DNA from 3 places in the Streptomyces sp. NPDC047917 genome. Region 3 is predicted to be linked to each of the others. Evidence: riboswitches for the same ligand, from Rfam matches in the RefSeq annotation. Region 3 holds a riboswitch; each other region holds the start of a gene.
The links. A riboswitch is a leader RNA that binds a small molecule or an ion and turns the genes downstream of it on or off. The one in region 3 is predicted to bind S-adenosylmethionine.
Positions count from the first base shown of each region.

Region 1 (10,082 bases), on a different contig from region 3:
ATCCAGGGCAAGATGTTCATCTGGCTCAGTGTTTTCATCCTCGCCATGGCCGTCACGTACGGCGTGTGGTCGAAGGAGCCGGCCGGTACCACCGCGCTCGTCCTCGGCTTCGGGCTGAGCGTCATGATCGGCTTCTACCTGGCCTTCACGGCCCGGCGGGTCGACGCCATGGCGCAGGACAACAAGGAAGCCGATGTCGCGGACGAGGCCGGCGAGGTGGGGTTCTTCTCCCCGCACAGCTGGCAGCCGCTCTCGCTGGCGGTCGGCGGTGCCCTCGCCTTCATGGGAATCGTTTTCGGCTGGTGGCTGCTCTACTTCTCGGCCCCGATCATCCTGATCGGTCTGTTCGGCTGGGTCTTCGAGTACTACCGCGGTGAGAACCGCACCCAGTGACACCGCGTCACCGCTCCACCTGACGGGGGGCCCGTACTTCTCCACCGAGAGGAGTGCGGGTCCCCCGTTCGCAGTCACACCGCGCGCTGAAACGGATGAATCTTCATAGCGTGGGTCCATGAACCACACGCCGCGCATCCGCCCCGTAGTGAGCTGCACTCTGCTGGTCGTGTCCCTGGTCGCAGGTGTGACCGCCTGTGGTGGGTCCGGTGGCCACCCGCTCGCGGAGAAGCCGTACGACGCGGCGGACGAGGTCTCCGCCAACGCGTCGGACGGCGACGAGAAGGTCGACCCCGGCAAACCGCTGGAGGTCACCGTCAACGGCGACGACGGCCGGATCACGGACGTGTCGGCCGTCGACACGACCGGCCGCCACCTCGCGGGTGAACTCGACGCGGACGGGAAGCGGTGGCACTCCACGCTCCCGCTCGCCGCCGGCACCCGGTACACCGTCAGCGTCGGCGTGGAGGACGACGACGGCGCTCCCGGCAGCCGTACGCTCTCCTTCGGGACCACATCCGCCAAGAAGTTCCTGAAGGTCGCCTTCGGGCCTCAGGCGGGCACCTACGGCGTCGGACAGCCCATCACGGCGGAACTCAGCGCTCCGGTCAAGGACAAGGCCTCCAGGGCCAACGTCGAGCGCGCCCTGCGGGTCCGCTCGACGCCCGCCGTGACCGGCTCCTGGTACTGGGTCGACGACAAGACCCTGCACTACCGCCCCAAGGACTACTGGCCCGCCAGGGCGACCATCGACGTCACCAGCGGCCTGGCCGGCGTCAAGGTCACCGACGCCCTCTACGGAGCCCCCACCAAGCCGCTGCGGCTCACCACGGGCGACCGCATCGAGGCCGTCACGAACGCCGCGGCGCACTCGATGACGGTCAAGCGCGACGGGAAGGTGATCAACACCATTCCGGTCACCACCGGCAAGCCCGGCTTCTCCACCCGAAACGGGGTCAAGGTCGTGCTGGGCAAGGAATACCGCGTACGTATGCGCGGGGAGACGATCGGTATCGCGGAGGGCTCGTCCGACTCGTACGACCTACAGGTCTACTACGCGACGCGGGTCACCTGGAGCGGCGAGTACGTGCACGCGGCTCCCTGGTCCACCGGCTCGCAGGGGTACGCGAACGTCAGCCACGGCTGCACCGGCATGAGCACCAGCCAGGCCGAGTGGTTCTACAACACCGTGCGTCCGGGCGACATCGTCACGGTCGTGGGCAGCCAGGGCGAGACGATGACGCCGTTCGACAACGGCTTCGGGGACTGGAACCTGTCCTGGGCCAAATGGCTGAAGGGCAGCGCCCTGCAGAAGAACACCGCCCCGGACCGTACGGAGACGATCCAGGCGGCGCGACTGCGCCCCGTGGTCTGACCGGGCCGGGGAGGTGCGCTGCCCCTCGGAGGGGCCGCGGACGGGGCCGCGGCGGGCCTCAGGCGTCCACGCAGGCCCTGCTGCGCAGCAGGGCGGCCAGGGCGTCCGCGAACTCGACCGGTTCGACCGGCAGGGTCACCGCGGCGTCCGCACGGCTCCAGGTGGCCAGCCAGGCGTCCTGCGGGCGCCCCATCAGCAGCAGCACCGGCGGGCACCGGAAGACCTCGTCCTTGATCTGCCGGCAGACGCCCATGCCGCCCGCGGGCGCCGTCTCGCCGTCCAGCACACAGACGTCGACGCCGCCGCGGTCCAGCGCCTCCAGGACGGCCGGCAGGGTGGCGCATTCGAGGAATTCCACCGGTGGCACGTCGGCCGCAGGCCTGCGCCCGGCTGCCAGCCTCACCTGCTCACGGGTGTTGGCGTCGTCGCTGTAGACCAGGACCGTGGCGGTCGGCTGCATTGTTCCTCCGTGACATCTGTGTCTTCGGGGCTTTCCGGGCATGAACCGATGCGCGGATCGTACTCCGCCCGACGGCCTGTCAGCACCGCTTCGGACCGCCGATCCATGGGCCGTTCGGGGAGGACACACCCGGCTGACACACCGAACGGCACCCCCCGGGGTGAGGGCGGGATAAGCGACCGACATAATGTCGGTCGTGGCGACAGCAACGACAGTAGAAACCGGGCACGCGCACCCGTCGGTCAATCGACCGAACCTCACCAGCGTCGGAACCATCATCTGGTTGAGTTCCGAGCTGATGTTCTTCGCGGCCCTCTTCGCGATGTACTTCACCCTGCGATCGGTGACCGGACCGGAGCACTGGAAGGAAATGGCTTCGGCCCTGAACTTCCCGTTCTCGGCGACGAACACCACGATCCTGGTGCTCTCCTCACTCACCTGCCAGCTCGGCGTCTTCGCCGCGGAGCGGGGCGATGTGAAGAAGCTCCGTGCGTGGTTCGTGATCACTTTCGTGATGGGTGCGATCTTCATCGGAGGCCAGGTCTTCGAGTACACCGAGCTGGTGAAGAAGGACGGCCTCTCGCTGTCCTCCGACCCGTACGGCTCGGTGTTCTACCTGACCACCGGCTTCCACGGGCTGCATGTGACAGGCGGTCTCATCGCCTTCCTGCTCGTTCTGGGCAGGACATACGCAGCCAAGAGGTTCACCCACGAACAGGCGACCGCCGCCATCGTCGTGTCCTATTACTGGCACTTCGTCGATGTCGTGTGGATCGGCCTCTTCGCCACGATCTACATGATCAAGTAACCGGGTTCGAACCCGAACCACATCCAGCATCGACGCAGAAGATCCTGACACCGGGGTAATCCGTGAAAAAGCTCTCCGCACGACGACGCCATCCGTTGGCGGCGGTCGTCGTACTACTCCTCGCGCTGGCGGCCACTGGGGGGCTGTACGCCGCGTTTGCGCCCGCGAGTAAGGCGCAGGCCGACGAAACCGCCCAGTCCCTCGCCATCGATGAGGGCAAGAAGCTGTACTCCGTCGGTTGCGCCAGCTGCCACGGAACCGGCGGTCAGGGCACCACCGACGGGCCGAGCCTGGTCGGCGTGGGCTCCGCCGCCGTTGACTTCCAGGTCGGTACGGGCCGTATGCCGGCGCAGCAGCCCGGCGCCCAGGTACCGAAGAAGAAGGTCATCTACAACCAGGCCCAGATCGACCAGCTCGCGGCGTACGTCGCGTCGCTCGGCGCCGGCCCGGTCGTCCCGACCAAGAACGACGTCAACCCCGAGGGTGCGGACATCGCCAAGGGTGGCGACCTGTTCCGTACCAACTGCGCGCAGTGCCACAACTTCACCGGTGAGGGCGGCGCGCTGACGAACGGCAAGTACGCGCCCAGCCTTGAGGGCGTGGACCCGAAGCACGTCTACGAGGCCATGCAGACCGGCCCGCAGAGCATGCCGTCCTTCCCGGACACGACGATGCCCGCGCAGCAGAAGCGGGACATCATCGCGTACATCCAGACCGTGAACAGCGCCCAGGCGGAGAACCCGGGCGGGCTGAAGCTGGGCGGCCTGGGGCCGGTCAGTGAGGGTCTGTTCGCCTGGATCTTCGGGCTCGGCGCACTGATCGCAGTTGCCATTTGGGTCGCGGCCCACACCGCTAAGGCCAAGAAGTCATGAGTAGCCAAGAGATTCCAGACGAGAACCTGCCCGCTGAGCAGGGCACCGCGCACGGCGCGGTAGAGGTCGCCGACGACCCGTTCGCCGACCCGGGGCTGCCGGCCCACAAGCCGCGCATCCAGGACATCGACGAACGTGCCGCGAAGCGCTCCGAGCGCGCCGTCGCGTTCATGTTCACGCTGTCCATGCTGGCGACGGTCGGCTTCATCGCCTCCTACGTCATCTTCCCGGTCGACAAGATCGTGTACATCTGGCCCTTCGGCCATGTGAGCGCGCTCAACTTCTCCCTGGGTCTGACTCTGGGCGTCGCCCTCTTCGCGATCGGCGCCGGCGCCGTCCACTGGGCGCGCACGCTGATGTCCGACGTGGAGGTCGCCGACGACCGGCACGCCATCGAGGCGACGCCGGAGGTCAAGGCGAAGGTCATGGCGGACTTCGCGGCCGGTGCCGAGGAGTCCGGCTTCGGACGGCGCAAGCTGATCCGCAACACCATGTTCGGCGCGCTGGCCCTGGTGCCGCTCTCCGGTGTCGTGCTGCTGCGCGACCTCGGTCCGCTGCCGGAGAAGAAGCTCCGCAACACCCTGTGGGCCAAGGGCAAGCAGCTCATCAACATGAACACGATGGAGCCGCTGCGTCCCGAGGACGTCGCCGTCGGTTCGCTGACCTTCGCCATGCCCGAAGGGCTGACGGAGGAGGCGGAGGACTTCCAGAACCAGATCGCCAAGGCCGCGCTGATGATCATCCGCATCGAGCCGGACAACATCAAGGACAAGCGCGAGCGCGAGTGGGCCCACGAGGGAATCGTGGCCTTCTCCAAGATCTGCACCCACGTCGGCTGTCCGATCAGCCTGTACGAGCAGCAGACGCACCACGTGCTCTGCCCGTGCCACCAGTCCACCTTCGACCTCTCCGACGGCGCCCGCGTCATCTTCGGTCCGGCCGGTCACGCCCTCCCGCAGCTGCGGATCGGCGTGAACAGCGAGGGCAACCTCGAGGCGCTCGGTGACTTCGAAGAGCCCGTCGGTCCTGCATTCTGGGAGCGCGGATGAGTACTGCGACCACGAACACGCCCGGTGCGGCAGCACCGGGCAATCGCAAGGCGCCCGCCGGTGAGCGGGTGGCCGACTGGGCGGACGGCCGGCTCGGGATCTACTCCCTGGCCAAGTCCAACATGCGCAAGATCTTCCCGGACCACTGGTCCTTCATGCTCGGTGAGATCGCCCTCTACAGCTTCATCATCATCATCCTCACGGGTGTGTATCTGACGCTGTTCTTCCACCCGAGCATGAACGAGGTCGTGTACCACGGCTCGTACGAGCCGATGCAGGGCATCAAGATGTCGCAGGCGTACGCCTCGACACTGGACATCAGCTTCGACGTCCGCGGTGGTCTCCTGGTCCGCCAGATCCACCACTGGGCCGCGCTGATCTTCCTGGCCGGCATGTTCGTGCACATGATGCGCGTCTTCTTCACGGGCGCGTTCCGCAAGCCGCGTGAGATCAACTGGCTGTTCGGCTTCCTGCTGTTCGTGCTGGGCATGTTCACCGGCTTCACCGGCTACTCGCTCCCGGACGACCTGCTGTCCGGTACGGGTGTCCGGTTCACCCAGGGCGCGATCCTGTCGATGCCGATCGTCGGCACGTACATCTCGATGTTCCTGTTCGGCGGAGAGTTCCCCGGTCACGACTTCGTCGCCCGGTTCTACTCGATCCACATCCTGCTGCTGCCGGGCATCATGCTCGGTCTGCTGGTGGCGCACCTGATCCTGGTCTTCTACCACAAGCACACGCAGTTCGCGGGTCCCGGCCGGACGAACAAGAATGTCGTCGGCATGCCGCTGCTGCCGGTGTACATGGCGAAGGCAGGCGGGTTCTTCTTCCTGGTCTTCGGCATCATCGCCATCATCGCGGCCATCGCCACGATCAACCCGATCTGGAACATCGGTCCGTACCGTCCGGACCAGGTGTCCACCGGCGCCCAGCCCGACTGGTACATGGGCTTCGCCGAGGGTCTGATCCGAGTGATGCCCGGCTGGGAGATCAACCTCTGGGGTCACACGCTGGTCCTGGGCGTGTTCATCCCGCTGATGGCCTTCGGACTGGTGCTCGCGATCATCGCGGTCTACCCGTTCATCGAGTCCTGGATCACCGGGGACAAGCGCGAGCACCACATCCTGGACCGCCCGCGCAACGCCCCGACCCGGACGGCCTTCGGCGTCGCCTGGATCACCGAGTACGTCATCGTCTTCATCGGCGGTGGCAACGACCTGTGGGCCACGCACTTCCACCTGTCGCTGAACGCCATCTCCTGGTTCGTACGGATCTTCATCTTCGTCGGCCCGGTCCTCGCGTTCATCGCCACCCGGCGGATCTGCCTCGGCCTCCAGCGCCGCGACAAGGAGAAGGTGCTGCACGGACGCGAGTCCGGCATCATCAAGCGCCTGCCGCACGGTGAGTTCGTCGAGATCCACGAGCCGCTCGGCCCCGAGCAGCTGCACACGCTCACCGCGCACGAGCAGTACGAGCCGGTCGAGCTCGGCCCGACGGTCGACGAGAACGGTGTCGAGCGCAAGGTGTCGCCCCTGAAGAAGCTGCGGGCCCGGCTCAGCAAGGGCTACTACGGCGAGGACAACCAGATCGCCAAGCCCACCGTCGAGGAGTACAAGGAGATCACCAGCGGCCACGGTCACCACTGATCGCCTGAACTGATCGCCACAGCAGGAGCCCCGTCCATTCGATGGACGGGGCTCTTTGCCGTCCCCGGCGCTGGATAGGGTGGGGGTGATCCCTTTTACCGGCTGTGGACCCCAGGAGCGGACCATGAACGTTGTGACCCCGATCGGCGGCGACAGCGTGGCGGACCGTACCTGGCCCGGCGTGCTGAACCCCCTGCTGCGCGGCGAGGACCTCACCGCCGACGACACCGCGTGGGCGATGGACCGCATCATGCGCGGTGAGGCGAGCGATGTGCAGATCGCCGGATTCGCGGTCGCCCTGCGCGCCAAGGGCGAGACGATCGACGAGGTCTCCGGCCTGGTACGGGCGATGTACGAGCACGCCAACACGATCCACGTGCCCGGCCGCACGGTCGACATCGTCGGCACCGGCGGCGACCTCGCCAAGACGGTGAACATCTCCACCATGTCGGCGGTCGTCATCGCCGGTACCGGCGCCAAGGTCGTCAAGCACGGCAACCGCGCCTCCTCGTCCGCGAGCGGTTCCTCCGACGTGCTGGAGAAGCTGGGTGTCAACCTGGACCTCAGCGCGCAGCGGGTCGCCGAGGTCGCCGAGGAGGCGGGCATCACCTTCTGCTTCGCGGTGAAGTTCCACCCCGCCCTGCGGTACGTCGCCAGGGCCCGCAAGGAGCTCGGCACGCCGACCACGTTCAACATCCTCGGACCGCTCACCAACCCGGCCCAGGTGCGCTCCCAGGCCGTCGGTGTCGCCGACCTGAGGATGGCGCCCATCGTCGCCGGTGTCCTTGCCGAGCGCGGCAATTCGGCGCTGGTCTTCCGGGGCGACGACGGCCTGGACGAGCTGACCACGACCGCGACCTCGCGGGTCTGGGTGGTCCGGGACGGAGCGGTGCGCGAGGAGACGTTCGACCCGCGCGACGTCGGCCTGGAGCTGGTGCCCGTCCAGGCCCTGCGCGGCGCGGACGCCTCGTACAACGCAGATGTGGCCCGGCGGGTGCTGGCCGGCGAGCGGGGGCCGGCCCGGGACGCCGTGCTGCTCAACTCGGCAGCGGCGCTGACGGCTCTCGACCCGACGGACGGCACGCTGAACGAGCAGCTCGCGGCCGGGATCGCGAAGGCCGCCGAGTCCATCGACTCCGGTGCGGCGGCGCGGGCGCTGGAGCGCTGGGTGGCGGCCAGCAACGCCTGAGCCTGCTCTGAAACGGGCGCAGATGTGGCGCAGGGCGCAGTCCGGATCCTGGACTGCGCCTTGCGCGTCTTCGTACATATGGCAGGATGCTGGGCAGGTCATGAGTGACAGCGACTACGGCCCCGGCCCGCTGTCCGGCAACCCTCCGTCCGTGGCGGGGTGCCCCGGGTGAAGACCAGGCCGTAGGCAGCGAGGTCTGCGGCAAGCGCGGGCCCCTCGGCATCTGTGAATGCCAACCCCCGGGGTCCTGGTCCCCAGGGAGCCTCTTGTGAGCATGCGAATGCGATAGGGCCGTCGGCCCTCTTCCGCACCCCTTTTTTTCACTTTCTCCGCTGCGCTGCCGCGTATCCGCCGGCGCATGCGATTCGCCTGCCTCTTACGGGAGTTCGCCATGTCTGTCTTCACCGCTGTCGCCGACCAGTCGCTTTGTGCACCTCTGCCGGTTCTGGGCCAGGATGTGACGGTTCCGCTGGTCACGGGCGGTGAGGTCGGCTACGCCGCGCTCGACTACGCCGCCAGCGCCCCCGCCCTCCAGCGGGTCTGGGACGACGTCGCCGCGTACGCCCCGTACTACGGCAGCGTCCACCGCGGCGCCGGGTACCTCTCGCAGCTCTCCACGGACCTCTTCGAGAACAGCCGCGCCACCGTCGCGGAGTTCCTCGGCTGCCGCGCCGGTGACCAGGTGATCTTCACCCGCTCGACGACCGACTCGCTGAACCTGCTGGCCGCGGTGGTCCCGGCCGGCTGCCAGGTCTTCGTCTACGAGACCGAGCACCACGCCTCGCTGCTGCCGTGGCGCGACGCCCGGGTGACCTACCTGAACGCCCCGCGCACCCCGGCCCAGGCCGTCGAGACGCTGGAGCGGGCGCTCGCGGAGCGCGACCCCTACGGCCCCGCGCTGGTCTGTGTCACCGGTGCCTCCAACGTCACCGGCGAGCTGTGGCCGGTGAAGGAGCTGGCCGCCGCCGCGCACGCGCACGGCGCCCGGATCGTGCTGGACGCCGCCCAGCTCGCCCCGCACCACCCCGTCGACATCGCCGAGCTGGACGTGGACTGGGTCGCCTTCTCCGGGCACAAGCTGTACGCGCCCTTCGGCTCGGGCGTACTGGCCGGCCGGGCCGACTGGCTCCAGGAGGCCGAGCCCTACCTCGCGGGCGGTGGCGCCTCGCGCAAGGTCGCCCGTCGCACCGATGGCGGGGTGGACGTCGAGTGGCACTCCACCGCCGCCCGTCACGAGGCCGGTTCCCCCAACGTCATCGGCGTGTACTCCATCGCCGCCGCCTGCAAGGCGCTCACCGAGGCGGGCTTCGGCAACCTGGTCGCCCGGGAGCAGCACCTCGTCGCCGCGGTCCGCGCCGGCCTGGCCGAGGTCCCCGAGGTGAAGGTGCTCTCGCTGTTCGGCGACGACGCCCCGCGGGTCGGCGTCATCTCGTTCGTGGTGGAGGGCTGGAACAGCTCGCACTTCGCCGCCGCGCTCTCCGCCGAGTACGGCATCGGCGTCCGCGACGGACTGTTCTGCGCCCACCCGCTGGTCCGCACCCTGCTGGGCAGCGACCCGCAGGAGGCCGGCGAGTGCGGTGCGCCGGAGGCCGAGCCGGGGGAGCTCTCACTGAACGCGATCCGGGTGAGCTTCGGCGCCGGTACGCCGGACGAGCACATCGAGCGGTTCCTCCGCGCGGTCAGGGAACTGGTCGGCCAGGGCGCCCGGTGGAAGTACCGCACCGAGGACGGCCGCTGCGTCCCGGACCGGGGTGCGGCGACGCAGCTCTGAGGCCGGCGGGCGGCCCGGAGGCACACAGCACTTCGGCGGGGGACGGGCAGCCTTGCGGCCCGTCCCCCGCCGAAGTGCCGCGGGGGTGGTGAGGTGCGTGCCTACGCGTCGAGGCCGATGGCGAAGGCGGCCTCCAGGTCGTGCTGGGAGTAGGTACGGAACGCCACATGGGTGTCGGTGGCCTCGACGCCGGGGATCTTGCTGATCCGGCCGGGGATGACATCGGCGAGATCGTCGTGCTTGGGCACCCGGACCATGGCGATCAGGTCGTACGTACCGGTGACCGAGAAGACCTCGCTGACACTGTCCAGCGCGGCGATGGCCTCGGCGATCTCGGGAATCCGGTCCACGCTGGTTTTGATGAGCACGATCGCGGTGATCACGGCTGGCTTTCTCCCTCGGTGGCCGTGGCTGGTCCCTTCACTCTATCCGTACGCCGGTAACGCCCCCAGGCGTAGAGAAAGCCGAGGGCGAAGCCCACCACATGGGCCAGATAGGCCACGCCCGGCCCCCCGCTGC
Region 1 is NZ_JBIDCA010000005.1:412,846-422,927, reverse strand. Features, by position in the region: gene ACGF8B_RS14720 (cytochrome c oxidase subunit 4) at 1-393, shown strand, start outside; gene ACGF8B_RS14715 (Ig-like domain-containing protein) at 512-1,768, shown strand; gene ACGF8B_RS14710 (hypothetical protein) at 1,827-2,228, opposite strand; gene ACGF8B_RS14705 (heme-copper oxidase subunit III) at 2,416-3,036, shown strand; gene ACGF8B_RS14700 (c-type cytochrome) at 3,099-3,908, shown strand; gene ACGF8B_RS14695 (Rieske 2Fe-2S domain-containing protein) at 3,905-4,957, shown strand; gene ACGF8B_RS14690 (cytochrome bc complex cytochrome b subunit) at 4,954-6,603, shown strand; gene trpD (anthranilate phosphoribosyltransferase) at 6,728-7,792, shown strand; SAM riboswitch class IV at 7,889-8,006, shown strand; gene ACGF8B_RS14680 (aminotransferase class V-fold PLP-dependent enzyme) at 8,184-9,563, shown strand; gene ACGF8B_RS14675 (Lrp/AsnC family transcriptional regulator) at 9,665-9,946, opposite strand; gene ACGF8B_RS14670 (rhomboid family intramembrane serine protease) at 9,943-10,082, opposite strand, start outside.
Region 1: it holds a riboswitch for S-adenosylmethionine, as region 3 does, so the genes downstream of both, ACGF8B_RS14680 (aminotransferase class V-fold PLP-dependent enzyme) here and thrC (threonine synthase) in region 3, are expected to answer to the same signal.

Region 2 (10,082 bases), on a different contig from region 3:
TCGCGGGCACACTGCTCGCCGGGCTCGCCCTGCTGACCTCGGCGGGCGCCGCGGTGGCCGACGACCCGTCGGCGAGCCCGAGCCCGAGCGCCTCCGAGGAAGGTGCCGGACCCACCGAGGCCGGCACCACCTTCCGTACGGCGACGGCGATCAGGCCGGGCCAGCTCGCCACCGCCGGAGCGTCCACGGGTGACTACCTGTACTGGGTGTTCCCCGCCGACGCGGGCCAGCGGGCCACCGTCAAGGCGAAGATCACCCTGCCGCCGAGCGCCTCCCGGCACGGCACGTCGTCGTGGCAGGTCGATGTGTACGACGGGCTGCGGCGCCGCCAGGCCTGCATGTACGGCCGACAGACCGGCAAGGCCGCGGCCGACGCGTCGGCGGTCGAGCTGACCTGCGTGCTGCGCACCGTCCGTGCCTGGTCCGAGCCCTGGGCCAACGACCCGCTGCCGGGCAGCTACTACGTCCGGCTGACGGTCGTCGATCTGCCGTCGGCGGACCTCGGGCTTCCGGTGAAGACCGAGGTCGAGGTCACGGCGGCCGACAAGGGCGGCGCCGGCGATGTGGACGGCACGCTCGCCGAGCCGCTGGTCCCCGGTGTGTCCTCCGTCGCTCAGGCCTCCGACGACTCGTCCGACGGCGACGAGGACGGTTCGTCCGGGGTCTCGCTCGGCAGCGAGCCGGAGGACGGCTGGGCGTCCGGCTGGTGGACCGACCGCTGGCTGTGGACGGTCGGCGGCGGAGTGCTCGGAGCGATCGCGGCGGTGTTCGGCTACTCCCTCACGCGCGGCAACGGCCGCCCGTCCAGGGTCCCGCCGGGCGTCTGACCGCACACCCCGCCGGACGGGCCCCTCTCCCGGGCCCGTCCGGCGGTGGCGTACAGCGACTAGTCTCGACAACTCACGTACCGCACAAGGCCGATGACAGGTTCCAGGGCGTGCGGTACCCCTGAAGTCAGGTCGCCGCGCACCGGGTCGGTGCGCCACGAGGGAGCGGAGACATTCATGTCCACGGAGACCGGTCCGGCCATCGACGCCGAGCCGCGGACCCATCGGATCGTGCCGGGCCCCCGGGGGCTGCCGTTCCTCGGGAACCTGCCGCAGTTCGGGAAGAACCCCCTCGCCTTCTTCGAGCGGCTGCGCTCCCACGGGGACATGGTGGGGTGGCGCTTCGGCCCCAACTCCTGTGTGTACATAGCCGATCCGGACTGCATAGGCGAGCTGCTCACCGAGACGGAGCGCTCTTTCGACCAGCCGGCCCTGGGGATCGCCTTCCGTACCGTGATGGGCAACGGCGTGGTGGTCGCCCGTGGCACGGACTGGCGGCGCAAGCGTTCGCTGGTGCAGCCCTCCGTACGGCCCAAGCAGGTGCGCTCGTACGCGGCGACGATGGCGAGCAGCACGGTGGAGCTGGCGGACACCTGGTCGGGCGGTGAACGCATCGACATCAAGCGGGAGATGGCGGCGCTGACGCAGCGGATCGCGGTGCGCACCATCTTCGGTGTCGACACCGCGGCCGACGCCGAGGCGATGGGCCGGGCGATGGACGTGGCGCAGCAGGAGATCGGCAAGGAGTTCGCCGGGATCGGCGCGCTGCTGCCGGACTGGGTGCCGACCCCCGGCCGGGCCAGGATCAAGAAGGCCGCGGCGGTCATCGACGCCGAGGTGGGCCGGGTCGTCGCCCGTCATCGTGACGGCGGGGACGAGCGCCCCGATCTGCTGAGCCGGCTGCTGACGGCGGTCGACGAGACGGGGGAGCGCCTCACCGACCGGGAGATCCGCGACGAGACGGTCACGCTGTACATCGGCGGGCACGAGACGACCAGTTCCACGCTGGTGTGGGCCTGGTATCTGCTGGCCCGTGAACCGCGGGTGCGTGCCGCGCTCGCCGAGGAGCTGGACCGGGTGCTGGGCGACCGGGAGCCGGGGTTCGACGACTACGCGCGGCTGACGTACACCCAGGCCGTGGTCAAGGAGACGCTGCGCCTCTACCCGACGATCTGGCTGGTCACCGGTGTCGCGAAGGCGGGTGCGCGGATCGGCGGTGTGCCGATGCCGGAGGGCACCCGGGTGTGGACCAGCCAGTGGGTGACTCAGCGCGACGCGCGGTGGTTCCCGGAGCCGGAGGAGTTCCGTCCCGAGCGGTGGGATCCGGAGGCGGGCGACAGCATCGCGGAGTACGCCTGGTTCCCGTTCGGCGGCGGCCCCCGGGTCTGTCTGGGCACCAGGTTCGCGATGGTCGAGGCGGTGCTGATCCTGGCCGTACTGGCCCGCCGCTTCGAACTGGACGTGGACCCGGGCGTCATCGAGCCGGTCCCGTCGCTCACGCTGCAGCCCGACCGGGACGTGATGGCGACGGTCCGGACCCGGTGAGGCTCGCGGGGGCGGGCCCGGTGACCGCCCCGGGCCGCCCCGGGCCGCTCCGCTCCGCAGCGGCGCACGCCTTCCGGGCAGGCCCGGCCGCCCGTCCGGTCGGCCGCGCCTACGAGCACTGCGCGTGGATCCGGGCCGTGGCGCTGCCGGCGGCCCCGTCGCGGGAGCGCCGGCGGTGGCCGCGTTCAGCCGCGAGTCCGCGCCCGTGCGCAGCGGACGACCCGGCGGGCACGGCACAGCATTCCGGCACCGGATATACCGAAGCGATATGTCCGATCTGTCGCGGAGATCGGGTCGTACGGTTCACACTGTCCATGTCGGCCGCACCGACCGACGGGCCGCCCGGCCGTATCCGCAGGCTGTCGATCCACCGGGAGAAACACCATGCGTCTTGGCTCCGCTCTCACCGCCGCACTCGCCGTCGCGGCCACCCTGCCACTGACCGGCACCGCGGCATCCGCGACGAGCGGCGCCACGAGCCGCCCCGCGACCTGCCAGGAGAAGGCCCTGGCCGTGCACGCCGCACCCGGCGGGCAGCGGAACGTGGCACGGATCGACGTCGTGAACAACGGCGGCCGCACCTGTGTGGTGGACCGGATCCCCACGGTCACCTTCCGGGGTCTCGACGGTTCGGCCGAGGCCGTCCCGCCCGCCGGCAGCGCCCCCTACGAGCTGTCCCCGGGCGAGCGGGCGTACGCCGCCGTACGGACCGCGGACCCGGCGGCCACCGAGGGCCACGTCGTCGGGAGCCTCTCGGTGGCGGCGGACCCCTCCCATCCGGGTGTCACCTTCCACGCGGCCGCCGTGGGCATGCCGGAGGGGGTCCATGTCTGGATTCCGGTGACCACCCTGTGGCAGGAGTCGCGGGCAGCGGCGGACAGCGCGCTGGCGGACGCGCTGGGGTGAGGCGCGGCTACAGTCCGTAGCTCGTGCCGCCGACGGTCCGCCGGGGGTCGGGGGCGGTCGTCGCGCACAGCGGGCCGCCCTCGAAGCCGGCATTGACCAGGGCCGTGGCCCGACCCGCGGAGTCCACCAGCTTCAGGGCGTGCCACCGCGGCAGCCAGAACACCCGTCCGCGGTGGACCGTGAGCAGTTCGGAGAGGGCCGCCGGGGCGTGCGTCCACACCCTCGGCAGTTCCTCGGCGTGGTCGAAGGCGGCGCGCGGCGCGAACCAGCCGTCGGCGCCGATGTCACCGGAGGTGAGCAGCAGTTCCACGGCCTGGCCGGGCTCCTGGTGGCACTTCTTGGTGTGGATCCAGTGGACGTGGTGACCGGGGCCGTAGCTGGTGCAGCCGTCGTTCCGGACGAGGTGGGGGAGCATGGTGTTCCGCCTTCCCGAGATCATGGACCCCGGGTGCGCCGCCCCGATGATCCGCTGTTCCCCGCGCGCTGCGCACGGGGCCGGTCGTCACCCGGAGCACCCGCAGCGGAGCGGGGTGCCGTCCAGTTAGCCGGGGCTGTGCACTGGAACTCATGACCTGCGAGAACTGTATCCCACGGACGACGGTGCCCGACGGGGAGTCAGGTGCTCAGCCGCGCAGCAGCACGGGGAAGGCCTCCATGTCGTTCTGCGTCATCACCGGCAGCTTGCGGACCTCCTCGTCCGGGACCGCCGCCCGCAGCGCCGGGAAGCGCGCGAAGAGCGCCGGCAGGGCGATGGCCGCCTCCACTCGGGAGAGCGCCGCTCCGGGGCAGATGTGCGGACCGTGACCGAAGGTCATGTGGCGGATCGGAACCGGCCGGGTGATGTCGAAGGCGTCGGCGTCCGCCCCGTGCTGTTCGATGTCACGCCCGATGGCACGGTACGAGATCACCACCCCCTCGCCCTTCGCGATCACCTGGTCGCCCACCTGGATGTCCTCCGTGGCGAACCGCATCAGCAGATGGGTGGTGGGGGTGTCCCAGCGCAGGGTCTCCTCGATCACCGTCTCCCACGGTATCTCGCCGTCGAGGACACGGCGGAGCTGGTCGGGGTGGGCGAGAAGGGCCCGTACGGCGTTGAGGATCAGCCCGATGGTGGTCTCGTGCCCGGCGGCCACCATGGCCTTGAGGTTGCCCACCACCTCTTCCTCGGTGAGCGGTTCGCCGCCCTCCTCGGCCAGGATGAGCGCGCTGGTGAGGTCGTCGGTGGGACGCGCCTTCTTCTCCCGTACGAGAGCGGCGTAGAACACGTCCAGCTCGGCGAGCAGCGCCAGTCGTTCCTCGTGCGGGGTGAGCATGGAGAAGAACGCCTTGTACCGCTTCGTCAGCATGGGGTGCTCGGCCTCGTCCACACCCATCAGCATGCCGACGACGCGCATCGGCAGCGGCTGGGCGAACACGGACTTGAGGTCGACCACACCGTTCCCGCTCCTGCCGCTCTCTTCGTCGAGCGCGTCGAGCAGTTCCTCGGTGAACTTCTCGATGTCCGGGCGGATCTCCTCCAGCCGGCGGGGAGTGAGTGCCTGGGAGGTCTTGGCGCGCAGCCGTCGGTGCTCGGCGCCGTCCACGGTGAACATGGAGCGGCCGGCGTCGATCATGCCGATCAGCGGCCACTCGCGGGTGACCTCGCCGCGCTGCCACAGCCCCCAGGCCTCCAGGTCCTTGACCAGGCGGGGGTCGACGAGGAGTTGGCGGGCCGTCGCGTGCCGGGTGACGGTCAGGGCCGGAACGCCGAGCAGTTCGATCCTGGCGAGCGGACCGGCGTCGCGCAGTCGCGCGGTCTCTCCGTCCAGGTCCTGGACCAGCGGGTCGATGACGACGGGAGCACCGCTCGAAGCGGCACCCCGGGCGGCGGCATGCGGGCAGTTCACGACGGGTCTCCTGTCGGACGGACGGGGGCGAACCGGACGGGCAGCGCGGTCATGCCCCGCAGGAAAGCGGACTGCCGTCGGACCAACTCGGCCACCGGGACGGCGAGTTCGAGGTCGGGGAGCCGGTCGAGCAGCACCTCGATGCCGGTGCGGGCGATGATCTCGGCGATCTCCTGCGCGGGGAAGGGGCAGCGGTACTCGCCGTGGCTGAACGCCAGATGGGCACTGTTGCCGCGCTGACCGGACGGCCCGCCCGAGGCGGAGAGGTGCTGGCGGATGTGCGGATCGGCGTTGGCCGCGCCCAGGCCCAGCAGCATCATGTCCCCGGCGCGGATGCCGCAGCCTCCCAACCGGGTGTCGCGGGCCGCCCATCGGCCGGCGAGAATCTGTGTCGGGCCTTCCTCCCAGAGCACCTCGTTCATGGCTTCGGCGACGCTGTGCCGGCCGCCGGTGAGCGCCACGGCGAACTGGTCGTCGGTGAGCATCAGCCGGAGCGAGTTGCCGATCCAGTCGGCGGTGGTGAGGTGTCCCGCGGCCGTGATGGCCATCAGGTCGAGTACGTACTCCTCGTCGGTGAACTCCCCCGCGTACGCCAGCATGCGCGAGGTCACGTCGTTCCCCGGCGAGGCCCGGCGGGCAGCCAGCAGACTTCGCATGCTCTCGCCGAACCGCAGATGGGCCTCCTGCGCGCCCGGGCCGCCGTCGGCCAGGTCCCGGAGCACCTCGGCGATCCGCGGCCCGTCCGCGTCGGGGAATCCGACCAGGCGGGCGAGGACGAGCACCGGCAGCGGGACGGCGAAGTCGGCGATCAGGTCGGCCGTGCCCCGCTGACAGAACCCGTCGACGAGCCGGTCCGCCAACTCCTCGCAGCCCCGGCGGAGTTCGAAGTGCTCGACCTCTTCGAGCGCCTGCCCGACCATCGCGGCGTGGCGCCGGTGCTCGGCACCGGCGGTGAAGTAGATGGACGGCATCGGCCGGCCGACCATCGGCAGCAGCGGCCAGTCCTCGGGGATGTTCCCCCACTGGTTCCACAGCCCGACGTCCCTGGGGAACAACTCGCCGTCGCTGGTGACCTGGTGGAGTTCGCGGTAACCGATGACCAGCCAGGCCGGAACCCCTCCGGGCAGCTCGACGGGCACGACGGGACCGTGTTCGCTCCGCATGGCGCGGTAGGCGGCGTGGGGTTCCGTGTGGAATCCGGGTCCGCCGAGCGGCACGGCGGAGCGGCCGGGGCCTGCCGGGCAGCGCCCGGTGCCGGGCGGCGGGGAGGCGGTCGGATGTCCGGACACCGCGGATGCGGGCGTCGTCATCGTACGGAATCTCCTGTGACGAAGGCTTCGCTCGTAGCGGTGGTCGGTTGATCAACGCGCCTTCACTATAGGGAAATTCAGTGAGCCTTCGGGCACTATTTGCGACCGTTCTCGCCACTTTTCCGATCCAGTGAGTCCGTTTTCCAACCATGGCTGATCAAAAGGGCAGGGATGCACCCACCCCTCAACCGCCCGCCCCGGCCCTGCGCCCCCCGCCGCCGCACCCTCGCGAATTCCCGCTCCGGCCACTTTCCGAAACGTTGACCCGGGCACCCGGCCGGAACGCCGGACCGAACGTTGACATGCACCGGTCGCACGGTGAATTCTGATGCTCGAATCTCCAGAGTTCCAATCATGTCTGCGCAGGCATCGCCTATTTCACTGTTCGGTACGAACGGAGAACACTCCTTGCGGATACTCAAGAACCGTCCCGGTCAGGCAGCTGTCGGCACGCTCTCGGTGATCGTCCTCGCACTCACCGCCCTGACGGCACCCGCTCCACGGGCACAGGCCGCGGCCACACCCTCGGGCACCCTGGACAGCGCCACCAAGAACGTCACGTGGCAGAGTCCGGTCTACGCCAAGGGCACCGTCGACTCCCCCGCCAAGTGCGGCACGGCCGCCGAGGACCCGGAGAACGCGGTCTGCGCCCGGTTCGACCTGACCGTCGACCCGCCCGAGGGCCAGTGGGACGACAACCCCGAGGGCGGTGTCCCCGTCTCCATCCAGTGGGAGACACCCACGGACGACTTCGACATGTACATCTACGACTCGGCCGGCAAACAGGTGGCCTCCAGCGCCGGCACCGCCGACCCCGAGTCCACGGTCGTCCCGAAGGCCTCCGGGACGTACCACGTGGTGGTCGTCCCCTACGACGTGCACAACAATTCCTTCAGCGGAAAGGCGTACCTGCCCGAGGCCACCGACGCCGGGAACCTCACCGGCTTCAGCGGCTCGCACGGCAGGTACGAGATCGCGGCCGGTGGCCTCAAGGCGCGCGCCGAGTTCTTCACCGACGACACACTGCGGCTCCAGGCATCCCCGGACGGCGTACTCGCCGACCCGAAGGACAGCCACATGATCCGGCGGCAGCCCACCGCGCAACCGCACACCAGGTCCTTCGACGCGGGCACCTATTACGGCATCCGCTCCAAGGGCGTGGTGCTGCGCGTGTACAAGAAGCCGCTGCGCTTCGGCCTCTACAGGGCGGACAACCGCACGGCCGTCTGGCAGGAGGCCGATCCGCTGCGCTGGACCGGCGGCGGCATGCGGCAGAGCCTGAAGCGCGGGGCCGACGAGCAGTTCTTCGGCGGCGGCGAGCAGAACGGCAGCTTCTCGCACCGCGACCGGGTCATGAACGTGGGCAACAACACGGACTGGAACGAGGGCGGATACAACAACTCCCAGCCGTTCTACCTCTCCACGGCCGGCTACGGCGTGTTCCGCAACACCATGACGCCCGGCATCTACGACTTCGCCTCCCCGGTGAGGACCGGTCAGCAGGAACGGCGCCTGGACGCTTACTACTTCACCGGTGACACCAAGACGGTCATCGGCAAGTACACCTCCCTGGTGGGCAAGCCGTTCATGCCTCCGGTGTACGGGCTGGAGCCCGGTTCAGCCGACTGCTATCTCCACAACGCCAACCGGGGCGAGCGCCACACCCTGGACGCGCTGAAGGTCTCCGACAGCTACGTCGACAACGGCATGCCGCTCGGCTGGATGCTCGTCAACGACGGCTACGGCTGCGGTTACGAGAACCTCCCGGAGACGGGCACGGGGCTCAACAAGAACCACGCCCAGCTCGGGCTCTGGACGCAGAACGGTCTGCCCGACGAGGCCGCGGAGGCCAAGGCCGGGGTACGCGTGCGCAAGCTGGACGTCGCCTGGGTCGGCGGCGGCTACGGCTTCGCGCTGGACGCCTGCGACCAGGCCAAGGCCGGCATCGAGAACAACAGCGACGCCCGCGGCTTCGTCTGGCTGCCCGTGTCCTGGGCCGGTGCGCAGCGCTGCGGTGTGCTGTGGAGCGGGGACCAGAGCCTGTCCTGGGACTTCATCCGCTGGCAGATCCCGACGTACGCCGGAGCGACCATGTCCGGCATCGCGTACAACACGGGCGACGTCGGCAGCATCTACCGTCACGACCCCGAGATGTACACCCGCGACCTCCAGTGGAAGGCGTTCCTCCCGGCCATCATGACCATGGACGGCTGGGCCAGTGACATCACCACCAAGCAGCCACACGACCAGCAGCCGTGGCTGGACGGCGAGCCGTACACCTCCATCAACCGCAAGTACCTGATGCTGAAGGAGCGGCTGCTGCCGTACATGTACACCCTGTCGAAGGAAGCCACCACGACCGGTGTCGGCGCGGTCCGGCCGCTCGCGCTCGAATACCCCGACGACCCGGCGGCGCTCGGCCCGGACGCCAAGTACGAGTTCCTGGCCGGGCCCGACTTCCTGGTCGCGCCGGTGTACAGCGACACGGACGTCCGCAACGGCATCTACCTTCCGAAGGGCACCTGGACCGACTACTGGACGGGGAAGACGTACCAGGGCCCGTCCACCGTCAACGGATACAAGGCGCCGCTCGACACCCTGCCGCTCTTCGTCAGGGGCGGCTCGATCGTGCCGATGTGGCCCGAGGGCACCGTGTCCTGGGAGTCCCGGGACCGGACCCGGCTCGGTTACGACATCCACCCGCAGGGCACCACCGAGTACACGCTCTACGAGGACGACGGCGTGACCCGGAAGTTCACCGAGGGAGCCTCGGCCACCCAGCACGTCCGGGTCCAGGCTCCCGCCCACGGCAAGAGGGGCGGCACCACCGTCAGGATCGGTGCGAGCGTGGGAAGTTACCGGGGCAAGGTGTCCGCCCGCTCGTACGACCTCACCGTGCACGGCGAGCACGCGCCCTCACAGGTCGTCATGGGCCACACCCGCCTGCACCGGGTGAACTCGGCGGCGGAGCTCGCGAAGGCCGGCTCGGGCTGGTTCACCGACCCGGCGACCGGGGTCACGGAGGTCAGAACACCGTCCGTCTCCACCGGGCGTGGCTTCACGGTCGAACTGCGGAGGTAGACGACCCGCACCACGCCACCTGGCCGGGGGCCGTCCCGGGACGGCCCCCGGCCCCTGCGCCGGACGCTACGGCTTGCGGGCGACCGCGCCGTAGATCGGCACCGGCCGGGTCTCCACCGGAAGCTCACCGACGCTGAGTTCCGGATGCCAGTCGACGACCGGCACCAGACCGGGCTCCAGCATTTCCAGCCCGTCGAAGAACCGGCCGATGGCCCGGTGCGACCTCGGCACGAGCGTCACACCGCCCGCCGCGTACGAGGCCACCCCCTTCGCCACGCTCTCGGGGTCGAAGTCACCGGTGAGCTGTGACAGCACCAGGAAGCTCCCGGGGGCCAGCCGCTCCATCAAGCGCTCCACCAGCGCGTACGCCCCCTCGCCCCGGCCCGCTCCCTCCCCGTCGTCGACGAAGTGCAGCAGAGCGATGAGGGAGAGCGCGACCGGCCGGTCGAGATCGAGGAAGTCTGCGGCGAGTCCGAGGATCCGCTCCGGCTGCCGCGCATCCGCGTCGAGGTACGCCGTCACTCCCT
Region 2 is NZ_JBIDCA010000011.1:155,337-165,418, forward strand. Features, by position in the region: gene ACGF8B_RS26675 (hypothetical protein) at 1-827, shown strand, start outside; gene ACGF8B_RS26680 (cytochrome P450) at 1,005-2,372, shown strand; gene ACGF8B_RS26685 (DUF4232 domain-containing protein) at 2,757-3,278, shown strand; gene ACGF8B_RS26690 (hypothetical protein) at 3,286-3,693, opposite strand; SAM riboswitch class IV at 3,742-3,851, opposite strand; gene ACGF8B_RS26695 (cytochrome P450) at 3,902-5,164, opposite strand; gene ACGF8B_RS26700 (cytochrome P450) at 5,161-6,474, opposite strand; gene ACGF8B_RS26705 (TIM-barrel domain-containing protein) at 6,883-9,555, shown strand; gene ACGF8B_RS26710 (SAM-dependent methyltransferase) at 9,622-10,082, opposite strand, start outside.
Region 2: it holds a riboswitch for S-adenosylmethionine, as region 3 does, so the genes downstream of both, ACGF8B_RS26690 (hypothetical protein) here and thrC (threonine synthase) in region 3, are expected to answer to the same signal.

Region 3 (10,082 bases):
AGGACATCTCCTCGCTGCCGGAAGGCACCGGCGGTCTGGACGAGTTCAAGTTCGCCTCCCGGAACGAGGGACACAGCCTGGTGACCGAGGAACTCTGCACCTGGCTGCTCGACCGCCTGCCGTAGCACGGGCATCGCCCCACCCCTGCCCAGCCTTCCCGGCTCCCTCCCCCCTTGTCCCTTTGCCTCCCTTGCCCCTGCTCCCCGTCTCATACCGGGGAGCCAGGGGCTCATGACGGAATGGGGACTGCGGTATCACGCGCTCACGATGCTCCGGCGGGCATCGTGGGGGCGTCCACCGCAGACCTACGGGGAGCCCCACGTGACAGCCGTCCCGCACAATCCCGGTCGTGACCGCAGCCGTGGCCACAGCCGTCGTCAGGTGCTCGTCACCGGGCTGGCGGCTTCGGCGTTGCTGGCCACCAGCGCCCTGCCGTCACCCGCCACAGCAGCGACCGGCCCGGCCCGCCGCACCCCACGCCCGAATGCCGTACTGCCGGATGCCGGACCCCCGGATGCCGGACTCCCGAAGGCCGTACTGCCGCGCCCCACCGGCCCGTTCGCCGTCGGCACCGTCGCGCTGCACCTCGTCGACCGCTCGCGGACCGAGCCCTGGGTGCCGGGCACCTCCGCCCGCCGGGAGCTGATGGTCAGCCTCTGGTACCCGGCCCGGCCGGGCGCGGCGGCGCGTGCCGTGCCGCAGATGACGGCGGCGGCCGCGGCCCACTTCGGCAGCGCGGAGGGGGCCGCCGCCATGAACCTGAGGATGGCGGCGGGCAGCGTCGACTGGGGCGCGACGCCCACCCACGCGTACCGGGACGCCCCCGTCGACCGGCGGGCCGGGCAACTGCCCGTGGTGTTGTACTCCCCCGGGCTCGGCGACCCCCGCACCTGGAACACCGCACTGGTGGAGGACCTGGCGAGCCGGGGGTACGCCGTCGTCACGGTCGACCACACCCATGAGGCGACCGAGGTCGAGTTCCCCGACGGCCGGCTGGCCACCATGCGGATCTTCGACGGGGCGCCGCCGACCGACCCGGAGGTGATCAGTGCCCTGCTGGAGAAGGTCGTGGCGGTCCGGGTCGCCGACACCCGGTTCGTGCTCGACGAGCTGGCCCGGCTGAACCGGACCCGGTTCGGCGGGGGGCTCGATCTGCGCCGGGTCGGCATCTTCGGCCACTCCGCGGGCGGATTCACCGCCGCGCAGACGATGCACGACGACCGGCGTTTCCTGGCGGGCGTCAACATGGACGGCGAGATGGACTACGTCGGCGGACGGGAGCCGGACGGAACCCACCTGAGCAGCGTGGCCCTGAACGGGCTCGACCGGCCGTTGCTGCTGATGGGGACCGGCAGCGAGGGCTCGGGCGACTACCGGCAGCAGCCGTCCTGGGCGGCGTTCTGGGCGAACACCCGCGGCTGGAAGGCCGATGTGACGCTGACCGGGTCGCGGCACGCCTCGTACACGGACGCCCAGGTGCTGCTGCCCCGGCTGGCCCGGCAGGGCGCGGTACCGGAGGGCGGGCTGGCCGGGGCGGTCGGAACGGTGTCGCCGGGCCGTGCCCTGGCCGCGAACCGGGCGTACGTGGCGTCGTTCTTCGACCGGTGGCTGCGCGGACACGACGACCGGCTGCTCGACGGGCCCTCGGACCGCTTCCCGGAGATGGTGTTCGCCCGGTAGCGCCAGGGGTGCAGGACGCACGTGGGCCCCGGGACCGAAATGGTCCCGGGGCCCACGCGGCAGAGCTGCGAAGCTGTGCCGGACTACCGATCCGTCAGGATCAGAAGTCCATGTCACCGCCCGGCATGCCGCCCGGAGCGGCCGCGGCGGCCTTCTCCGGCTTGTCGGCGATGACGGCCTCGGTGGTGAGGAACAGCGCGGCGATGGACGCGGCGTTCTGCAGAGCGGAACGCGTGACCTTCGCCGGGTCGAGGATGCCCTCGGCGATCATGTCGACGTACTCGCCGGTCGCGGCGTTCAGACCGTGGCCGACGGCCAGGTTGCGCACCTTCTCGACGACGACGCCGCCCTCAAGACCACCGTTGACGGCGATCTGCTTGAGCGGGGCCTCCAGCGCCAGCTTGACGGCGTTGGCGCCGGTCGCCTCGTCACCCGAGAGCTCCAGCTTCTCGAAGACGGCCGAGGCCTGGAGCAGAGCCACGCCACCACCGGCGACGATGCCCTCCTCGACGGCGGCCTTGGCGTTGCGCACCGCGTCCTCGATGCGGTGCTTGCGCTCCTTGAGCTCGACCTCGGTCGCGGCACCGGCCTTGATGACGGCCACGCCGCCGGCCAGCTTCGCGAGGCGCTCCTGGAGCTTCTCGCGGTCGTAGTCCGAGTCGGAGTTCTCGATCTCGGCGCGGATCTGGTTGACCCGGCCCTGGACCTGGTCGCTGTCACCGGCGCCGTCGACGATGGTCGTCTCGTCCTTGGTGATGACGACCTTGCGGGCGCGGCCGAGCAGGTCGAGACCGGCGTTCTCCAGCTTGAGGCCGACCTCCTCGGAGATGACGGTGCCACCGGTGAGGATGGCGATGTCGCCGAGCATGGCCTTGCGGCGGTCACCGAAGCCCGGGGCCTTGACGGCGACGGACTTGAAGGTGCCACGGATCTTGTTGACGACCAGGGTCGACAGGGCCTCGCCCTCGACGTCCTCGGCGATGATCAGCAGCGGCTTGCCGGACTGCATGACCTTCTCCAGCAGCGGAAGGAGGTCCTTCACGTTGCTGATCTTCGAGTTGACGATCAGGATGTACGGGTCGTCCAGGGACGACTCCATGCGCTCCATGTCGGTGGCGAAGTACGCCGAGATGTAGCCCTTGTCGAAGCGCATACCCTCGGTGAGCTCCAGCTCCAGACCGAAGGTCTGGGACTCCTCGACGGTGATGACGCCTTCCTTGCCGACCTTGTCCATGGCCTCGGCGATGAGCTCGCCGATCTGGGTGTCGGCGGCGGAGATGGAGGCCGTCGAAGCGATCTGCTCCTTGGTCTCCACGTCCTTGGCCTGCTCCAGGAGGGCGGCGGAGACGGCCTCGACGGCCTTCTCGATACCCCGCTTGAGGGCCATCGGGTTGGCACCCGCGGCAACGTTGCGCAGACCCTCGCGGACGAGAGCCTGGGCGAGAACGGTGGCGGTGGTCGTACCGTCGCCGGCGACGTCGTCCGTCTTCTTGGCGACCTCCTTGACCAGCTCCGCACCGATCTTCTCGTACGGGTCCTCCAGCTCGATCTCCTTGGCGATGGAAACACCATCGTTGGTGATCGTGGGGGCGCCCCACTTCTTCTCAAGGACGACGTTGCGACCCTTGGGGCCAAGGGTGACCTTGACGGCGTCGGCGAGCTGGTTCATGCCGCGCTCGAGACCGCGCCGGGCCTCCTCGTCGAACGCGATGATCTTGGCCATGTGAAGTGGTCCTCCCGGACAGGGGTGGATTTCTCCGGACCGAGTGGCGCCCGCGACGGACGGCCTGCGTGACCGGTGGTTCCTTGCCCCACCGACCTGCGGGCCTCACCGGCCCGGTCCAAGTTCTGTCACTCTCACCTGGAGAGTGCTAACGCCAATGATTAGCACTCGACCCCCGAGAGTGCAAGCGTCCCCCTCCGGATGTGGACAACGGCGGACGGTCACGGACGGGGCCGCAGACGACGGCGGACGGCTGTGGACGGCTGTGGACAACGGCGGATGGCTGTGGACGGGCCCGTCGGACCACGGTGACAGCGGCGGACAGCGGTGGACGAGGCCAACACGGTGGACAGCGGTGGACAGCGGTGGACGAGCCGCGGACGGCGCCCGGCGGCGCGTCCGGACGCGCTGAGGGCCCGTACCCCCGGGGTACGGGCCCTCAGTGCGTGAGTGGTGTCGTTGGCCGACCGCGTCGAACTCAGCCGACGGCGAGCTTGACCATGTCTGCCTGCGGCCCCTTCTGGCCCTGCGAGATCTCGAATTCAACTCGCTGACCCTCTTCGAGGGTGCGGTACCCGTCCATCTGGATCGCGCTGTAGTGGACGAAAACATCCGCACCACCGTCGACCGCGATGAAGCCGTACCCCTTCTCCGCGTTGAACCACTTGACGGTGCCCTGAGCCATGCCTAACTCCCCTATTACTGGCCCTTGCGCAGGACCGCACTTCGCGGACCCGGGTCAGAACTCACCCTCCGACAGGAGAGGGTGTGTGCGCCGGAACGCGTCGACCGCGGCTGAATGTATCTGCCCAACTGCCCTCTGCAACAGGTCAATCGGACGAGAATTCTCGGCCGCGCCGAACGCCCGAATATGCGGGTTTCATGAGATTCCTGGGCAAGTCGGGCCAGGCAAAGGCGACTTATGCCGCAAGGCCAACACACACTTTGGCTGCATCTTGTCGTGGCCGGGCGCATTCTCATATGCGGGCGGCTCGGGGCAGCTGGGGGGACTTCCCACACTGTACCCCGCTCAACCATGCAGAATTGCCCCCTCCGCTTCAAACGCGGAGGGGGCAATTCGATAACGCGATAGGACCGGACGGGGCGTCAGCAGCCGCCCGCCACCGCCGGGATGATCGAGATGCCGGCGCCGTCGGGCGTCACGGTCTCCAGGCCGCCCTCGAAGCGCACGTCGTCGTCGTTGACGTACACGTTCACGAAGCGGCGCAGCTTGCCCTGGTCGTCCAGGACGCGGGCGGCGATGCCCGGGTGGTTCTGCTCCAGGGACTCGATGACCTGGGAGAGGGTCGAGCCCTCGGCCGGGACCTCGGCCTGGCCGCCCGTGTAGGTGCGGAGGATGGTGGGGATGCGGACCTTGACGCTCATGGTGGGTGCCCTTCCTGAAGTCTCGGGTGGTCAGCTGGTGGCGAGGCCGGCGGCGCGGAACGCCTCCAGGCTGGGGCGGATCGTCGCGGTCGCCTGAGAGGTTTCGGCAACCGCGTCGAGGGTCTTGAGGCCGTCACCCGTGTTGAGTACGACGGTGGTCAGCGACGGGTCGATCAGACCGGCCTCGATGAGCTTCTTCGTCACACCGACCGTCACACCGCCCGCCGTCTCCGCGAAGATGCCCTCGGTGCGCGCCAGCAGCTTGATCGCGTCGACGACCTGCTCGTCGTCCACGTCCTCCACGGCGCCGCCGGTGCGGCGGGCGATGTCCAGGACGTACGGGCCGTCGGCCGGGTTGCCGATCGCCAGGGACTTGGCGATGGTGTTCGGCTTCTGCGGCCGGACGACGTCGTGACCGCCCTTGTACGCGACCGATACCGGGGAGCAGCCCTCGGCCTGGGCGCCGAAGAGCTTGTACGGCTTGTCCTCGACCAGGCCGAGCTTGATCAGCTCCTGGAGGCCCTTGTCGATCTTGGTGAACTGCGAGCCGGACGCGATCGGGATGACCAGCTGATCCGGGAGCCGCCAGCCGAGCTGCTCGCAGATCTCGTACGCCAGGGTCTTGGAGCCCTCGCCGTAGTAGGGACGCAGGTTGACGTTGACGAAGCCCCAGCCCTCGCCGAGCGGGTCGCCGATGAGCTCGGAGCAGAAGCGGTTGACGTCGTCGTAGTTGCCCTCGATGCCGACCAGTTCGCCGCCGTACACCGCGGCCATGACGACCTTGCCCTGCTCCAGGTCGTGCGGGATGAACACGCAGGAGCGGAAGCCGGCGCGGGCGGCGGCGGCACCGACCGCACCGGCGAGGTTGCCGGTGGAGGAGCAGGAGAGGGTGGTGAAGCCGAAGGCGCGGGCGGCCTCGATGGCCTGGGCGACGACCCGGTCCTTGAAGGAGTGCGTGGGGTTGCCGGAGTCGTCCTTGACGAACAGCTTGCCCTGCTCGACGCCGAGCTCACGGGCGAGGTTGTCGGCCTGGACGAGCTTGGTCCAGCCGGGGTTCAGGTTCGGCTTCTCGGCGACGTCGGCGGGGACCGGCAGCAGCGGCGCGTAGCGCCAGATGTTGGCGGGGCCCGCCTCGATGCGCTTCTTCAGCTCTTCGGGGGAGCCGCTCGGCAGGTCGTACGCGACTTCGAGCGGCCCGAAACAGGACGCGCAGGCGAAAATCGGGCCGAGTTCGAATCGCTCGCCGCACTCGCGGCAGGAAAGGCCCGAAGCGGGGCCGAGGTCGACCGCTCCGGCGTTGCCGGCTTCGGCGTCGACGGAAGAATCGGTGCTTACTGCAACGGTCTGCGCAGCCATGGTGGCGAGGCCCTTTCTCCTCATCTTCCCCGCGGCGCGTTTCGCCACGAGACGGAATTGGCACCTTCCTCACCGGACCTCACGGTCGGTGGGGGGGTTGCCGGGACTTCAACGGGCCGTTCCCTCAGTCCCTCTGGATGAGCGCTGTGGCACCGGATCTTCGATCCGGGCATTTATCGGCGGACGGACCCCGGCATGCGATGGTCGTCCGCGTTGTTCAAGACTGTAACCGAAGCACCGGACTGTTGAGATAGTCGTCCGAACCGCGAGATGGATCACATACAGGGAGTATCGACCGTGCTGGAAGAGGTCGAATGCTGGCTGGCCAGGCGTTCCTGGTCGGCCGCCGACCGTCCGATGGACCGCCTGCTGGCCGCCAGGGCCGCGGAGGCGGGCCGCGGGAGCGTCAGTGTCGTACTGCCCGCGCTGAACGAGGAGGCGACGGTCGGTGAGATCGTCGCGACGATCCGGCGCGAGCTGATGGAGAAGGTCCGGCTGGTCGACGAGCTCGTGGTGATCGATTCCGGGTCCACCGATGCCACCGCCGAGGTGGCCCGGGAGGCCGGCGCCCGGGTGGTGCACCGCGACGCGATACTCCCCCGGATCCCGGCCGTACCCGGCAAGGGCGAGGTGCTGTGGCGTTCGCTCCTGGTGACCGGGGGCGACATCGTCTGCTTCATCGACGCCGACCTGAAGGACTTCTCGGCGGACTTCGTCTCCGGCATCGTCGGTCCGCTGCTGACCGAACCGGACGTGCAGTTCGTGAAGGCGATGTACGACCGCCCCTTCGGCGACACGACGGGCCAGGGCGGCCGGGTGACCGAACTGGTGGCCCGTCCGCTGCTCAATCTGCACTGGCCGCAGCTGGCCGGTTTCGTCCAGCCGCTGGGCGGCGAGTACGCCGTGCGCCGCTCGCTGCTGGAACGGCTGCCCTTCCCCGTCGGCTACGGCGTGGAGCTGGGTCTGCTGGTCGACGCGCTGCACACGGTGGGGCTGGACGCGCTGGCCCAGGTCGACGTGGGGGTGCGCAAGCACCGGCACCAGGACGGGCAGGCGCTCGGCCGGATGGCGGCGGCGATCTACCGCACCGCCCAGCTGAGGCTCTCCCGCGGCCACCTGATCCGCCCGGTCCTCACCCAGTTCGAGCGCGGCGAGAACGGCTTCGTACCGCGCACCCATGCCGTGGACACCGAGGAGCGTCCCCCGATGTGCGAGATCGAGGAGTACGTTTCGCGCCGCGCGGCCTGACCTCGTCCGGACTCGCAGCCCGACCTCGCAGCCCGACTTCGCAATCCGGCCTCGCAGTCTGACTTCGCACGTTTGGGCGGTTCGTGATCGGGCTAGATTCCGCAACATGGTCTCCGAGCACGATGCCCAGCCCGCTGCCCGATCCGGCGTCCGGTCCGATGCCCAGGTCCTCGTCGCGTCCAACCGCGGCCCGGTCTCGTACACCCTGGGAGAGGACGGATCGCTCGACGCGAGACGCGGCGGCGGCGGTCTCGTCTCCGGGCTGAGCGCCGTCGACGACAAGCTGTGGGTGTGTGCCGCGCTCGGTGCCGGGGACCGGGAGGCGGTCCGGCGCGGGGTCGCCGAGCAGGGCGTACGGATGCTCGACATCGACGCGGAGGTGCACGCCGACGCGTACAACGGCATCGCCAACTCGGTGCTCTGGTTCGTCCACCACATGCTGTACCAGACACCTCTGGAGCCGGTCTTCGACGCGGAGTTCCGGCGGCAGTGGGCGTCGTTCGAGACCTACAACCGGGCCTTCGCCGAGGCGCTCGCCGAGGAGGCGGGGCCGGGCGCGGCGGTACTGGTGCAGGACTACCACCTGGCGCTGGTGCCGGGCATGCTCCGCGAGCTGCGCCCGGATCTGCGGATCGGCCACTTCTCACACACCCCGTGGGCGCCCGTCGACTACTTCCGGCTGCTTCCCGACGACATCGCCGAGCAGTTGCTGCACGGCATCCTGGGCGCGGACCGGGCGGCGTTCCTGACCAGGCGCTGGGCGGACGCGTTCATCGGCTGCTGCACCCAGATCCTGGGCGGCACCGGGCGGACCAGGATCGGGGTGCACGGGCTCGGCGCGGACGGGGACTTCCTGCGCCGCCGCGCCCACGAGGCGGACGTGGACGAGCGGATGGCGGCACTGCGCGAGCAGACCGGCCCCGGCCGGAGGACGATCGTACGGGTGGACCGAACGGAACTGTCCAAGAACATCGTGCGCGGCCTGCTCGCGTACCGCTCACTCCTGGACGAGCGGCCCGAGTGGCGCGAGCGCGTCGTCCATGTCGCCTTCGCCTACCCCTCCCGGCAGGACCTGGCGGTGTACCGCGACTACACGGCCGAGGTGCGTCGGGTCGCCGACGAGATCAACGCCGAGTACGGTGCGCCCGGCTGGACGCCGGTGGTGCTGCACGTCAAGGACGACTTCGCCCGCTCGCTCGCCGCGTACCGGCTGGCCGACGTCGCACTCGTCAACCCGATCCGCGACGGCATGAACCTGGTCGCCAAGGAGATCCCGGTCGTCTCCGACCACGGCTGCGCGCTGGTGCTGTCACGGGAGGCGGGCGCCTACGAGGAGCTGGGCAGCGACGCGGTGGTGGTCAATCCGTACGACGTCTCGGCGACGGCGGCGGCGCTGCACGAGGCGCTGACGATGGCGGACGACGAACGGACGGCGCGCACGGAACGTCTGGCCGCGGCGGCGGTCGCGCTGCCGCCGCAGCAGTGGTTCCTGGACCAGCTGGACGCGCTGCGGCGGGACTGAGACGGGACGGAGGCGGGGGCGGGCGTCAGATCCGCCGGGCCAGCGCCGCCAGGAAGGCGACGACGTCGCCCGGTCCGGCGAGCAGCAGATCGGCCCGCTCGGCCAGTTCGGGCACCTCCGCGCTGCCGCTGCACACCAGCAGGCCGGGGATGCCGTCGGCGCCGTCGGTACGGAGCTTCTCCACCGCGGCGTAGGCCGCGAGGTCGCCGAGGTCGTCGCCCGCGTACAGCACGGACTCGGCGTCCGTCTCCCGTACGTACTGGGCGAGCGCCACGCCCTTGTCCATGCCGGGCGGGCGCAGTTCCAGGACCAGCCGGCCCGGTTCGACGATCAGTCCGTGCCGGGAGGCGAGTTCGCCGAGCGGGCCGCCCAGCGCCTCGAACGCGGCCTGCGGGTCGGCGGCCCGGCGGGTGTGGACGGCGATCGCCCGGCCCTTCTCCTCGACCCAGGTGCCGTGCCAGGAACCGGACCGGTCGAGCACACCGGGGAGTTCGGCGCGGACCGAGGCGATGCCGGGGTGCGGGGCGGGGGCATGAACGGTGCCGGACACCGCGTCCCAGCGCTCGGCGCCGTAGTGGCCGAGGACGACGAGGTGGTCGAGGCCCGCGACTCCGGCGAAGCCGCCGTGCCGGACCGCGACGCCGGCCGGGCGGCCGGTGATCACGGCGATGGAGGCCACTTTCGGGGCGAGCGCGACGAGGGCGTCGACGGCGCCGGGGTGGGCGCGGGCCTGTTCCGGGTCCGGAACGATGTCGGCGAGGGTGCCGTCGAAATCGAGCGCGATCACGGCACGGTCGGGGCGCGCGAGGATCGCGGCGAGGGCCTCTTGGCCGGGTGCGGTGGTGGGGGTCGGGAGTGTGGGTGCGGGTTCCGGTGCGGGTGCGTGTTTGGGTGCGGGTTCGGGTGCGGGTGCTTCCGGGTTGCTGCCCATGAGGGGAGCCTATAGCCGGGGCGGGGAGTTGGGGCGGCGCCGGCGTTTTCGGGGGCGCTGCCCCCGGACCCCCGCTCCTCAATCGCCGGAGGGGCTTGAATTCGCGCTGCCGGAAAGGCCCCGCTGAGCCGAAGGCACTCGAACCCGGACCGCCGAGAGGCCTCACCGAGCCGACAGGCCTGATCTCCGGCGGCCGAAGGAACTCCGATCCGGCTCTCAGCGCCGTTCGCGACGTG
Region 3 is NZ_JBIDCA010000007.1:175,690-185,771, reverse strand. Features, by position in the region: gene ACGF8B_RS18630 (esterase/lipase family protein) at 1-125, shown strand, start outside; gene ACGF8B_RS18625 (alpha/beta hydrolase family protein) at 322-1,680, shown strand; gene groL (chaperonin GroEL) at 1,781-3,403, opposite strand; gene ACGF8B_RS18615 (cold-shock protein) at 3,882-4,088, opposite strand; gene ACGF8B_RS18610 (MoaD/ThiS family protein) at 4,511-4,789, opposite strand; gene thrC (threonine synthase) at 4,820-6,145, opposite strand; SAM riboswitch class I at 6,163-6,289, opposite strand; gene ACGF8B_RS18600 (glucosyl-3-phosphoglycerate synthase) at 6,443-7,393, shown strand; gene ACGF8B_RS18595 (trehalose-6-phosphate synthase) at 7,500-8,915, shown strand; gene otsB (trehalose-phosphatase) at 8,941-9,846, opposite strand; gene ACGF8B_RS18585 (DUF3263 domain-containing protein) at 10,063-10,082, opposite strand, start outside.